One region of the Bariatricus sp. TF06-38A genome, then DNA from elsewhere that is predicted to be linked to it. Evidence: predicted binding sites of a transcription regulator. Region 1 holds the regulator's gene; each other region holds the start of a gene.
The links. The regulator HrcA, encoded in region 1, represses chaperone genes, less so after heat shock. The targets are predictions, from matches to a motif close to TGTTAGCACTCNNNNNNNNNGAGTGCTAACA.

Region 1 (4,319 bases):
TGCCACAAAGATTTCGGTTGCGGAAATATTACGTGCGCTGGAAGGTGATTATCTCATCGAAGAAGAGGAGGTAGAAGGCGCCGAGAACGGAAGAGCTGCGGCTCAGGCTGTACAGAGTGAAGTTATCGAACGTCTGAACAGAGGACTACAGGATATCCTTGAGAATCTGTTTCTCTCTGACCTCGAACAAAAATATCAGGAATACAGTGAATACAGTCAAGACATGTACTATATATAATAGAAGAAATGCACACCATCAGACCGGGAGGCTGAGGTGTGTATTTTTTGGTTTGACGGTCGAGTGGGGAGTTTGGGAGGAAGGGAGCAGGCGATTCAGGCAGAAAAGAAGGGATTCCGATTCAATCGGCAAATCATTCCGATGAGCCTCCGAAAACAATCATTGTGTCAGCAATGGCTTCCACAATGATTTAAGTCTCATCTACATTGCCTCAAATGAATTGGAATCCCTTCTTTTCTGCCTGGTCGCCCCGCCCCCTTTCCTCCCAAACTCCCCACCCTCTTCCTGGAAGACAGAAAACATACAGACGGGACGCCCCAGTTTGATGATGTGCGGAAAAAACCGGTTGCTCCAGCCAGTTGTTGTTTAAGTGGAAGTGTGGAGCTCCCAGAAAGTAGAAAATGCATCATCTCAAAACAGCCTAATCCCAGGAAGTAGAAAATACATCATCTTCAAACAGTCCGATCCCAATATTTGCGGACGAAAATGGCGCAGCCATTAAGTCCCGCCCCACGCAATACAGTATTGTTAAAAAAGCAAGTAAATCCTTTATAGTATGTCCTGTAAGCGCCCAAATCAAGTCGATTATTATAGGCTTGAGTGAGGTTCCACCCGGATATGCTGTCGGATTCCAATTCATTTGAGGCAATGGAGATGAGACTCAGAACATTATGGAAGCCTTTGCTGACATAATGTTCGCTTTCAGAGGCTCATCGGAATGGTTTGCCGATTGAATTGGAATCCGACAGCATATCCGGGTGGAACCGGACTAAAAATAAAAAAATCATAAACCCTGTTGACAAAGTGAATAGTAAGTGGTACATTTATAAGCGTAGAAAATGTTAGCACTCAGACATAACGAGTGCTAATAACAAAAAGGAGGTAGCATATGGAAGCCATACAGGAACTTAATGAGCGGAAGACGAAGATCTTACATGCAATCATTAAGAACTATCTTGAGACCGGAGAGCCTGTGGGATCCAGAACGATTTCCAAGTATACGGATCTGAATTTAAGTTCGGCAACGATCCGGAATGAGATGGCAGATCTCGAAGAGCTTGGTTATATCATGCAGCCTCACACATCAGCAGGAAGGATTCCGTCGGATAAAGGTTACAGATGGTATGTGGATATGCTGATGAGCCAGAAAGAACAGGAGATTACCGAAATCAAAGGTCAGATGCTTGAGAAGGCTGACAAGATGGAAGAACTTCTGAAGCAGGTTGCAAAGGTTCTTGCGAACAACACGAATTATGCGACGATGATTTCGACTCCGACTTACAACGGGAACAAATTAAAATTTATCCAGCTTTCGCAGGTTGATGACCATCAGCTGATCGTTGTGATTGTGATGGAAGGCAACATTGTAAAGAACCAGATCGTGACACTGGATGAGCCGCTCAGCAATGAAGCACTATTGAAGCTGAATATGCTTCTGAATACTTCGCTGAACGGAACTTCACTAGAGCAGATCAATCTGGGAGTGATCGCAAGACTGAAAGAACAGGCAGGGATCCACAGTGGTGTGATGAGCAGTGTCCTGGATGCAGTAGCGAATGTGATCCAGCTGGATGACGACATGGAGATTTACACCAGTGGCGCGACGAATATTTTCAAGTATCCGGAGCTTAGTGATAAGCAGAGCGCACAGGAGATCATCAGTGCTTTTGAAGAAAAGCAGCAGCTTGCCGCTCTGGTAACAAAGTCAATGGCAAACGGCGGTGAAGACAGAGACATCCAGGTATACATCGGAGATGAATCGAATGTGGAGAACATGAAAGACTGCAGCGTAGTCACAGCAACATATGAGTTGGGTGAGGGCATGCAGGGAACCATCGGAATCATCGGACCGAAGCGAATGGATTATGAACATGTCATGAAGACGCTTAAGACACTGATGGCAGAGCTGGATGACATATTCCACAGGGATGAGCCGAAAAAGCTCGAATAAGAAGTAAGAAAGGTGGAAGAACCATTGGATAAAAAGATGAGTAATGAAGAAATGGTAAAAGAAGCAGTGGAAGAAGCAAAGAAAGCTGCGGAGGCAGAAGCCGAAGAGCAGGAGGCAAAAGGGCAGGAACCGGAAGACGCGGAAGAAACCGAAGCAACAGAGGAAGAAGCTGTTGGTAAAGAGACGAATTCCGAAGATGCTGAAGAACCAAAGAAAAAGAAGCTGTTTGAAAAGAAGAATAAAAAAGATAAAAAGGATGAGCAGATCGCAGATCTGACAGACAAACTTACGAGACACATGGCTGAGTTCGATAATTACAGAAAGCGTACTGAAAAAGAAAAGTCAGCGATGTATGAGATCGGAGCCAAAGATGTTGTAGAAAAAATTCTTCCGATTGTAGACAACTTTGAACGCGGACTTCAGTCCGTACCGGAAGAAAAGAAAGATGATCCGTTCGTAGATGGAATGGATAAGATCTATAAACAAATGATGAGCACACTGGAAGGAATCGGAGTAAAACCGATCGAAGCAGTTGGTCAGGAATTCGATCCGAATTTCCACAATGCAGTGATGCATGTGGAGGATGAAGAACTTGGTGAAAATGTAGTAGCCGAGGAATTCCAGAAAGGATATATGTACCGTGACTCAGTCGTAAGACACAGCATGGTAAAGGTAGCAAACTAAGATATACCGTGTACCGCATTTACGATACACTTTATATAAATAACAAAGCAAAATACAATTTTTATAATATTAACAGGAGGTCTTCATAATGGGCAAAATCATTGGTATTGACTTAGGTACAACAAACAGTTGTGTAGCGGTTATGGAAGGTGGACAGCCGGTCGTAATCGCAAATACAGAAGGAGCAAGAACTACACCATCTGTAGTAGCATTTACAAAGACAGGAGAACGTCTTGTAGGTGAACCTGCAAAACGTCAGGCAGTAACAAATGCAGAAAAGACAATCTCGTCTATCAAGCGTGAGATGGGTACAGATCATAAAGTAGACATCGATGGAAAGAAATATTCTCCACAGGAAATTTCAGCTATGATCCTCCAGAAATTGAAAGCAGATGCAGAAGGATATCTTGGAGAAAAAGTTACGGAAGCAGTTATCACTGTTCCGGCTTACTTCAACGATGCTCAGCGTCAGGCTACAAAAGATGCAGGTAAGATTGCAGGTCTTGATGTAAAACGTATTATCAACGAGCCTACAGCAGCAGCTCTTGCATATGGACTTGACAATGAAAAAGAACAGAAGATCATGGTATACGACCTTGGCGGTGGTACATTTGATGTATCTGTTATCGAGATCGGTGACGGCGTTATCGAAGTTCTTTCTACAGCTGGTAACAACAGACTTGGTGGAGATGACTTCGACCAGAAGATCACAGATTATATGCTTGCAGATTTCAAGGCAAAAGAAGGCGTAGACCTGTCAACAGACAGAATGGCACTTCAGAGACTGAAAGAAGCAGCTGAAAAAGCAAAGAAAGAACTTTCTTCTGCAACAACAACAAACATCAACCTTCCGTTCATCACAGCAACAGCTGAAGGACCGAAGCATTTTGATATGACTCTTACAAGAGCTAAATTCGATGAACTGACCCGTGACCTTGTAGAAAAGACACAGGAACCGGTAAGACGTGCACTTTCTGATGCAGGACTTACAGCAGCAGACTTAGGTCAGGTACTTCTTGTTGGTGGATCTACACGTATCCCGGCAGTTCAGGAAGAAGTAAAACGTCTGACAGGAAAAGAACCAAGCAAATCTCTTAACCCGGATGAATGTGTAGCACTTGGTGCTTCTATCCAGGGTGGTAAGCTTGCAGGAGATGCAGGTGCAGGCGACATCCTTCTTCTTGATGTAACTCCACTTTCACTTTCTATCGAAACAATGGGTGGTGTAGCTACAAGACTGATCGAGAGAAACACAACAATCCCGACAAAGAAGAGCCAGATCTTCTCTACAGCAGCTGATAACCAGACAGCCGTTGATATCAATGTTGTACAGGGTGAAAGACAGTTTGCAAGAGATAACAAGTCCCTCGGACAGTTCAGACTGGATGGAATTCCGCCGGCTCCACGTGGAATCCCACAGATCGAAGTTACATTCGATATTGATGC
Region 2 (4,319 bases), on a different contig from region 1:
AAAAAAGCAGCAAAGGTAGCAGGAAACAGTCTGTTTCTTGGAGTGATCATTTATGTGGTCTGCTTACTGTTTGGTATCTTTGGGGTGAAAGCATATATTTCATCACAGACAGTAGATACAGAAGTATTGGAGATGGGAGTCAGCTATCTGAGGATATGCTGCGTAATCTCTTTTGGTATTATTTTCTTTTCTTTATTTGAAAAGTTATTACAGGCAACAGGTCGTTCTCTTTATTCCACAATTGGTCAGGTGGTTGGAGCCGTTGTAAATATTATCCTTGATCCGATCATGATTTATGGTATTGGTCCTTGCCCGGAAATGGGAGTGAAAGGTGCAGCTTATGCAACTGTAATTGGTCAGGTAGCATCCGCAGTATTATTGCTTATCTTTCATATCAAATTCAATAAGGAATTCGAGCATGGGGCAAAATACATGAAGCCGGATGGCGGAATTATCAAAGAAATCTATAAAATCGGACTTCCGGCAATCATTGCACAGGCATTGATGTCCATTATGGTTTATGTGATGAATCTGATCCTGAAGTTCAATCCAGCAGCACAGACAGCCTATGGATTATTTTATAAAGTTCAGCAGTTTGTACTGTTTCTCGCTTTTGGTCTGCGAGATGCGATCACCCCGATCATTGCATTTGCTTATGGAATGAGAAGTAAAAAGAGAATTCAGGATGGAATCAAATATGGTCTGATCTATACAATTGTGTTAATGATTCTGGGAATTACAATCACAGAGATTTTCCCCGGAGCATTTGCAACGCTGTTTAATGCGGGACAGTCAAGAGAATATTTTATTGAAGCAATGAGAATAATCTCAGTCAGCTTTTTGTTTGCAGGCATCAATATTGCTTATCAGGGTATTTATCAGGCACTGAATGGTGGTATAGAGTCCCTTGTTATTTCGCTTTTGAGACAGCTCATTATTATACTGCCGCTGGCCGGAATTTTTTCTATGTTTGTCAGAAATGGACAGATGGGCATTTCATTAATCTGGTGGTCATTTCCGATTACTGAAATAGTTTCATGTTTTGCAGGTTATGTATTTTTAAAGAGAATCAGAAAAAATAAAGTAGATGTTTTGAATTAAGGAGAAATCAGAGATGGCGAAAAGAATTATTACAATCAGTAGAGAATTTGGAAGCGGTGGACGTTTCATCGGAGAAAAAGTAGCGAAGAAACTTGGGATTGCTTATTATGATAAAAATATTATTAATGACATTGCAGAGAAGTCCGGTTTGTCACCGGAGTATGTTCAGAAAAATGCAGAATTATCTCCGAAAAAAGGATTATTTGCATATGCATTTGCCGGACGTGATATTACAGGAAAATCAGTAGAAGACATGGTGTATGAGGCACAGAGAAAGGTTATCTTAGAACTGGCTGATAAGGAATCTTGTGTGATTATCGGAAGAAATGCAGACTATATTCTGAAGGATAGGGACGATGTGCTGAATGTATTTATCTATGGGGATATGCCGGAAAAAACAAAGCGAATTATGGGGTTATATAATGTAGAAGAAAAGGAAGCTGTCAAAATGATGGCAGATACAGATAAAAGGCGTATGACGAATTATAATTTTTATACGGATCAGAAATGGGGAAAAACGAGCAATTATACGCTGTGTCTGAACAGCTCACAGCTTGGATATGACAGATGTGAAGCGATAATTATTGAGTGTGCAAAATAAAAATTTGCTTACATTTTTCAAAAAATAAAGTATAATTAGTATTGTAAAACCAAGTACGATTTACATGAAAATTAGGGATCATTTCATTCAAATTTACTGAGTGAAGGATCCCTTTTTCTATGTGACGTATCTTTAAATTGAAAGAGATGTAGTTACAATGAAAAGAATTAAAGCAGCTTGTATCACTTAGACATTGTTTTTTCAAATCATGATGGAGAAACGACAGAGTATGCAAAAAAAGCGATTGTACAGGAGTGTGAAAAGTATAAAGCACAGTTAGAAAAGAGTGGAACAAAGTACAAAATTTTGTCAGAAAATATGATATTGCTGGAGAAGTGTAGTAAGAAAATCAGACGAATATATTTTTCCGAAGATTTGTCGTAAAAATGTGGTCAAATCAAGAAAATCGAGTGCGAAAGCAAGTGAAAAATCCCTGGGAAGCTGAGAGATACGCCATGCACAGCTCGGGAAAGAATTTCCTCGTTGCCGGGCTGTCGCCCTATAAAATAGCAAAAATAGACGCCTTTGCAAGTTCGTTCACAAAATCTTCACAAAATAATTAGCACTCACCTATTGACAGTGCTAATAATGCGTGCTATAGTACAGATAGAACAAAGGAAGGGGAACGAAAAGAAAGGTTCGCCAGAAAGTGTTCCGAACGTATTATGAGTGTTTGAAAGGAGACAGGACTTATGTTAATGCCTAGTATTTTTAATAATAATTTATTTGATGATGATTGGTTTGGATTTCCGTTTTACGGATATGCAGATAAAGCAGAGAACAGAGCAGAAAAGAAGCTCTATGGACATCATGCGAATAATCTGATGAAGACAGATATCAAGGAAATGAAAGATGGATATGAACTTGAGATTGATCTTCCAGGGTTCAAGAAAGATGAAGTTACTGCAGAATTGAAAGATGGTTATCTGACAGTCAGTGCAGCGAAAGGTCTTGATCAGGATGAACAGGAGAAAGAAACCGGCAGGTATATCCGCCGTGAACGTTACGCAGGAGCATGTCAGAGAAGTTACTATGTTGGTGAAGATATCACAGAAGAAGATATCAAAGCAGAATTTAAACATGGTATTCTGAAACTCTTTGTTCCGAAAAAAGAAGCAAAACCAGCGGTAGAAGAGAAGAAATATATCACAATTGAAGGTTAATATAGAAGATAAATTTCCCCCGGAGAGCAATCTCCGGGGTGTTTTACAGGCAGGAGGTGACAGAGCATGGCAGCAAAGCGGGATTACTACGAGGTGCTCGGAGTAGCAAAGAATGCAGATGAGAAGACAATCAAAAAAGCTTACCGGAAGCTGGCAAAGAAGTATCATCCGGATACCAATGCCGGAAATCCGGATGCAGAAAAGAAATTCAAAGAAGTAACAGAAGCTTATTCGGTACTGAGTGATCCGGAAAAGAAGAAGATGTACGATCAGTTCGGACACGCTGCATTTGACCAGTCTGCAGGAGGCAGCTATCAGGGCAGTGGATTCGAAAATGGTTTCCAGGGATTCAAAAGTGGTCCTGGAGGATATCAGGAGTATCATTTTACAGGAAATGCAGATGATATTTTCGGAGATATGTTTAAAGATATCTTCCATGGAAGCAGCAGTAAAAGCACAGATGGTTTCGGAGGTCATGGTTTTCACAGAAGCAGTTTCTATGACGATGGATCCGGATTTGGTGGCTTCGGAGGATTTGGTAACCACGGGTCAGCAGGCTTTGATCAGAAAGGTCAGGATCTGAATGCCAGTGTGTCTGTTACATTTGATGAGGCAGCATTTGGATGTGATAAAAGAATTACCTTGCAGGATCAGAGCGGAAAAGCACAGACACTTGAGGTGCATATTCCGGCAGGAATTGACAGCGGAAAGAGCATAAGACTTCGTGGAAAAGGAATGTCGGGAACCGGAAAAGGCGGTGCAGGAGATCTTCTTCTGAAAGTAACTGTTCAGCCGAAAGCCGGATATGAACGAAAAGGTATGGATGTTTATACAACGGTCAGCATTCCTTATACAACTGCCGTGTTTGGTGGAGAAGCAAGGGTGCATACCCTGTATGGTGATGTGATGTGCAAAATCAAAGAAGGAACACAGTCAGGAAGCAAGATTCGTTTAAGAGGAAAAGGAATCGTTTCCATGAAGGATGCAAATGTCCATGGTGATCAGTATGTAACGGTACAAATTCAGGTTCCGAGACATTTAAATCCAGAAGCAAGACAGAAACTGATGGAATATAAGAAAGCCGCTGCCGGAGGAAGATAAAGGATCCGGGGCGTTTCATATAGATGGGACTCAGAAAATGAGTTCGATGATTTGACAGGGAAGTAAAAATTTATATAGATTTAGCACTCGACTATTGACAGTGCTAATAACAAGTGCTATAGTTCGAGTAGAACAAAGATAGCAAGGCAAAGGAGGGACTCATGTTATGAATATCAATAAATTTACACAAAGTTCTATGGCAGCAGTACAGAACCTTGAAAAGATTGCAGCAGATTATGGCAACCAGGAAATTGAACAGGAACATCTTCTGTATTCTTTGCTTACAATAGATGACAGCCTGATTCTCAAGCTGATTGAGAAGATGGGCATTACAAAAGAGACGATGATGAACC
Region 3 (4,319 bases), on a different contig from region 1:
GTTACGGTCAAACTTACCAGAACGCTCGCGATCATCCCGATCACACTGGTTCTCGCATTTATCCGGACACGCAGCTCCAAAGCCGAAGGAAAGAAAGTGGAATTTAAAAAGATTTTCCCGATGTTCATCCTCTACTTTGTTCTCGCTTCCGTGATCACAACGATCGCAACTTCAGCCGGCGTATCCGCAGATGTATTTACTCCGCTGAAGACACTCAGCAAGTTCTTCATCGTCCTCGCCATGAGTGCAGTCGGTCTGAATACGAATATCATCAAGCTGATCAAAACCGGCGGCAAACCACTCGCTCTTGGTTTCTGCTGTTGGATCGGTATCACGATCGCCAGTCTTTCCATGCAACATGTGCTTGGAATCTGGTAAATGAAAATCTTTCTCATACTTCAAAAGCCTTGCATAAAGCAGGGCTTTTTCTATAATACATCTTGCCGATTCCAGCAAGCTGTTCCTCTTATTATCCTTATATCTTATACAATTACTTCCAAAATCCTTTTCCCTTGATACTCCAAGTTCTGGATTCCGCGCTTCTTATTTTTATTAAAATTGAAACTTAACAAATATCCCCTGTCCTGTTTATAGTATTCCAGATATTCAAACAACTGCTCTCTATACTTCTATATTTTTTCTGCCGACTGCATTACTTGCACATTAGAATGTCCAGAAAAGGGAATATCCATGCCATAACACTAAACATTCCCTTTCCCATGGTTGATTTTTCATTATCTGTAATTCTCCGATTCCCACATTCGAAAACTCTCTCAGATTTTATTTTTCGATTCACCACTACTATACAGCTTTTCTGATAGATATTTCTCCCTTTTTCCACATCTCAAAATACAGATCAAATCCTAACTTCATTATACTATCCAGACTTTCTCAAATTTCCATTTATATAGATGGCAAAAAGGGCAGCATACAGGATTTTGCTCCTGTATGCTGCCCTCATCATATGGTGTATTTGAAAGTTTTTAACGTGTTGTCATTATCCTTCGATACTGATATATTTCTTCTCTTCTACTGCCGGTTTTACTTCTTTCTTCGGGACAAAGAGTTTCAGGATACCATGCTTAAACTCAGCCTTGATATCTTCTTCCGTGATATCTTCACCTACATAATAACTTCTCTGGCAGGCTCCTGCGTAACGTTCACGACGGATATACTTACCAGTTTCTTTCTCCTGCTCATCCTGATCCAGTCCTTTGGCAGCGCTGACTGTCAGATATCCGTCATTCAGTTCTGCTGTAACTTCATCTTTCTTGAATCCCGGAAGATCAATCTCCAGTTCGTATCCATCTTTTTTCTCTTTGATATCTGTCTTCATCAGATTGCCTGCATGATGTCCATACAGTTTTCTCTGGATCTTACGATCTGCTTTATCATCATAAAATGGAAAATCAAAGAAATCATCAAATAAGTTATCATTAAAAATACTAGGCATTAACATAAGTCGTTCCTCCTTATAAATCTATCTGAATTTAGCTAACTTTCTTTTTAAGCGGCTGCCTCATCTGGCAGCCTTGTAACCGGACGCTTACAATCCGCATTCTGATTATCCCTCAATGGAAATGTATTTCTTCTGTTCTACAGCAGGTTTTGCTGCTTCTTTCGGTACGAACAGTTTCAATGTACCGTCTTCAAATTTGGCTTTGATGTCTTCCTGTTTGACACCGTCGCCTACATAAAAGCTCCTGCTGCAGGATCCACTGTAACGTTCACGGCGGATGTACTTACCATCTTCAGCTTTTTCATCTTTCTTCGTGTTCGTCTCAGCACTGACTGTCAGATAACCATCTTTCAGTTCTGCTTTTACATCTTCTTTTTTAACTCCAGGCATGTTCATCGTTACTTCATAGCCTTTATCGGTATCTTTTACATCCGTTGTCATAAGTCCGGATTCACTGTAATCATATCCTCCAAATGGTTCTCCAAAGAAATCATCCAATAAGTTCTCTCCAAAAATACTAGGCATTAACATAAGTCATATCTCCTTTCAAAAGACATTTATTAATTTATTTAGCACATTCGGATTTACTCTGAAGTGTTGTTGTCATCTCAAACACCGGTCGGTGGAATCTTTATCATCTCTTTTTGTTCCCCTTCCTTTGTTCTAGCTGTAATATAACACTTATTATTAGCACTGTCAAGAGGTGAGTGCTAATTCTTTTGTGAAAATTTTGTGAACGCTACGAGCCATGCAAAATGGTGAAAATAAACGCCCTGCAAGTTTACTTGCAAAGGCGTCCATTTTTGCTATTTTATAGGGCGACAGCCCGGCAGCGAGGGAATTCTTTCCCGAGCTGTGCATGGCGTATCTCTCAGCTTCACAGGGATTTTTCACTTGCTTTCGCACGGAGGTTTCTTGATTTGACCACATTTTACGACAAATCTGCGGATGATCCGTTTACAGTAATTACTTTTTCTGTATCCATGCTGCATTATCTCTCTTCTGTATTTTTTATATAAATAGTGCTTCGTGCCGCACCCTCTTTTCTCAAATAGCCGTCCTTAACCATATTCAGCAAAACAGCTCTGGCTCTACGATGTTTTACATCTGTCTTAAAATCTCTACTGTTTCAGCAGTAGTAATAAAGCCATTTTCCAATACATATTTATAAATTTGTTGTTCCTGTTCACTATAAAGACGGATATCTCTTCTGCAAACCGGTCCATATCTCACTGCTTCATCCATCCGCTCATAATAAGCCATCGAAAAATCTACAATTTTATAAATACTGACTGAACTCTACCTTCTCCTTATTCGGTCCTTCAATCGTAAAGAACCGCACGCCGTTATCCCAGAACGGAAGGAAATGAATGGTATCCTTCGTTGTGTTCATTTTTTCAGCTTCAATATACCGATACACTTCTTCGATATCTTTCACATTGATCGCTACATGATCAATTGCTCCGCTCTCCATCTTTGCAGCCTTATTTTCATAAGTCTCGATCACAAGCGTTTCCAGTTCCAGAAATGCAACCTTTTCGTCTGCTTCTTCATTCACCGTCTGAAGTGCAATCTCAAATCCCAGTTTCTGATAAAAAGCAATTGTTTTTTCAATATCATTTGTCGGAATCCCGATATGCTGAATCCCTGTTGTATATGTTTTCAGATCCATCTTAACGTCCCATCCTTTCTTCAACCTGTGCAAGTTCCGGCATTGCAGGGATCGCGCCCTTCCTCTCTACACAAAGGCTTGCCACCGCGTTGCCAAACCGTACATACTCTTTCAGTTCATCCATGGTAAATGCTTCCGGTCTCTTTCCGGCTTTGCTGATACAGTATAAAAATCCTCCCCAGAAGGAATCTCCTGCCCCATTGGTGTCCACCGCTTTGCTCACAAATCCCGGAATATGTACACCGCCTTCTTTGCAGTACAGATATGCTCCATCGCTTCCCAGCGTGACTGCAACGATCTTGACACCCTTCCGGAATAAAATTTCTGTCGCTTCTTCCGGACTTTCTTTGTCTGTCAGAAGCTTCGTTTCTTCATCTGAAATTTTCATGATATCCACGTAAGGAACCAGACTTCTCATCTGTTTCTTTGCAGTCTCCTCATTCTTCCATAAAGAGGCTCTGTAATTCGGATCATACGAGATAATACTTCCTTTTTCTTTTGCGCGCTGGATCGCATAATGTGTGGTATCTCTTGCCGGCTGTTCCGTAAGTGACAGAGAACCGACATGGAAAATATGTGTCTTATCCAGAATATCAACATCGATTTCTTCTTTTTCCATTCTGGTATCTGCTCCCGGTTTTCTTGCAAAAGAAAATGTTCTCTCTCCATTCTCATCAATATTTACAAACGCAAGAGTCGTAAAATATTTTTCATCCAGAAGCATTCCTTCCGTTTCCACGTTTTCTTTTTCCAGCACAGATTTCAAAAACTCTCCATGCATATCCTTTCCTGCCTTCCCGATAAAAGCGGTATGTCCACCAAGTTTTGCCACCGCAACTGCAACATTTGCAGGAGCGCCACCCGGATTCTGGGCAAATAGTGTCTGCCCGTCTTCATTTACTCCCTGCCAGGTAAAATCGATCAGGATTTCACCAAATGTTGTAATGTCGTAAAGCGACCGTTTTGCCGCATCATTGGTATCTGCAAGAAGTCCTTCTTCAAGCAGTCTCTCTAGAACCTGGTTGCATTCATTTTCTTCGTCCGTGTGGATATGCAGTTCTCCGTATTCAAATTTAGGCATACTTAAAACACCGAGCATGGATTTCGCATTGACCACATATCTGCCACTGCAAAGCTCTACGTCACAGGAAATCCGCTCTGCAATGCTAACCAGTTTCCGTGCATTTG

Region 2: the regulator HrcA is predicted to act here: its motif matches at 2,260-2,290, upstream of PG418_RS13945 (Hsp20/alpha crystallin family protein).
Region 3: the regulator HrcA is predicted to act here: its motif matches at 2,145-2,175, upstream of PG418_RS09075 (Hsp20/alpha crystallin family protein).

The regions. Positions count from the first base shown of each region.
Region 1 is NZ_JAQFCE010000002.1:30,717-35,035, forward strand. It holds gene PG418_RS02330 (RrF2 family transcriptional regulator) at 1-238, shown strand, start outside; gene hrcA (heat-inducible transcriptional repressor HrcA) at 1,128-2,189, shown strand; gene grpE (nucleotide exchange factor GrpE) at 2,226-2,873, shown strand; gene dnaK (molecular chaperone DnaK) at 2,962-4,319, shown strand, end outside.
Region 2 is NZ_JAQFCE010000020.1:51,913-56,231, reverse strand. It holds gene PG418_RS13955 (MATE family efflux transporter) at 1-1,101, shown strand, start outside; gene PG418_RS13950 (cytidylate kinase-like family protein) at 1,115-1,702, shown strand; gene PG418_RS13945 (Hsp20/alpha crystallin family protein) at 2,395-2,865, shown strand; gene PG418_RS13940 (DnaJ C-terminal domain-containing protein) at 2,932-3,966, shown strand; gene clpB (ATP-dependent chaperone ClpB) at 4,133-4,319, shown strand, end outside.
Region 3 is NZ_JAQFCE010000009.1:66,514-70,832, reverse strand. It holds gene PG418_RS09085 (YeiH family protein) at 1-378, shown strand, start outside; gene PG418_RS09080 (Hsp20/alpha crystallin family protein) at 998-1,459, opposite strand; gene PG418_RS09075 (Hsp20/alpha crystallin family protein) at 1,565-1,990, opposite strand; gene PG418_RS09070 (hypothetical protein) at 2,561-2,722, opposite strand; gene PG418_RS09065 (VOC family protein) at 2,739-3,131, opposite strand; gene PG418_RS09060 (PfkB family carbohydrate kinase) at 3,133-4,319, opposite strand, start outside.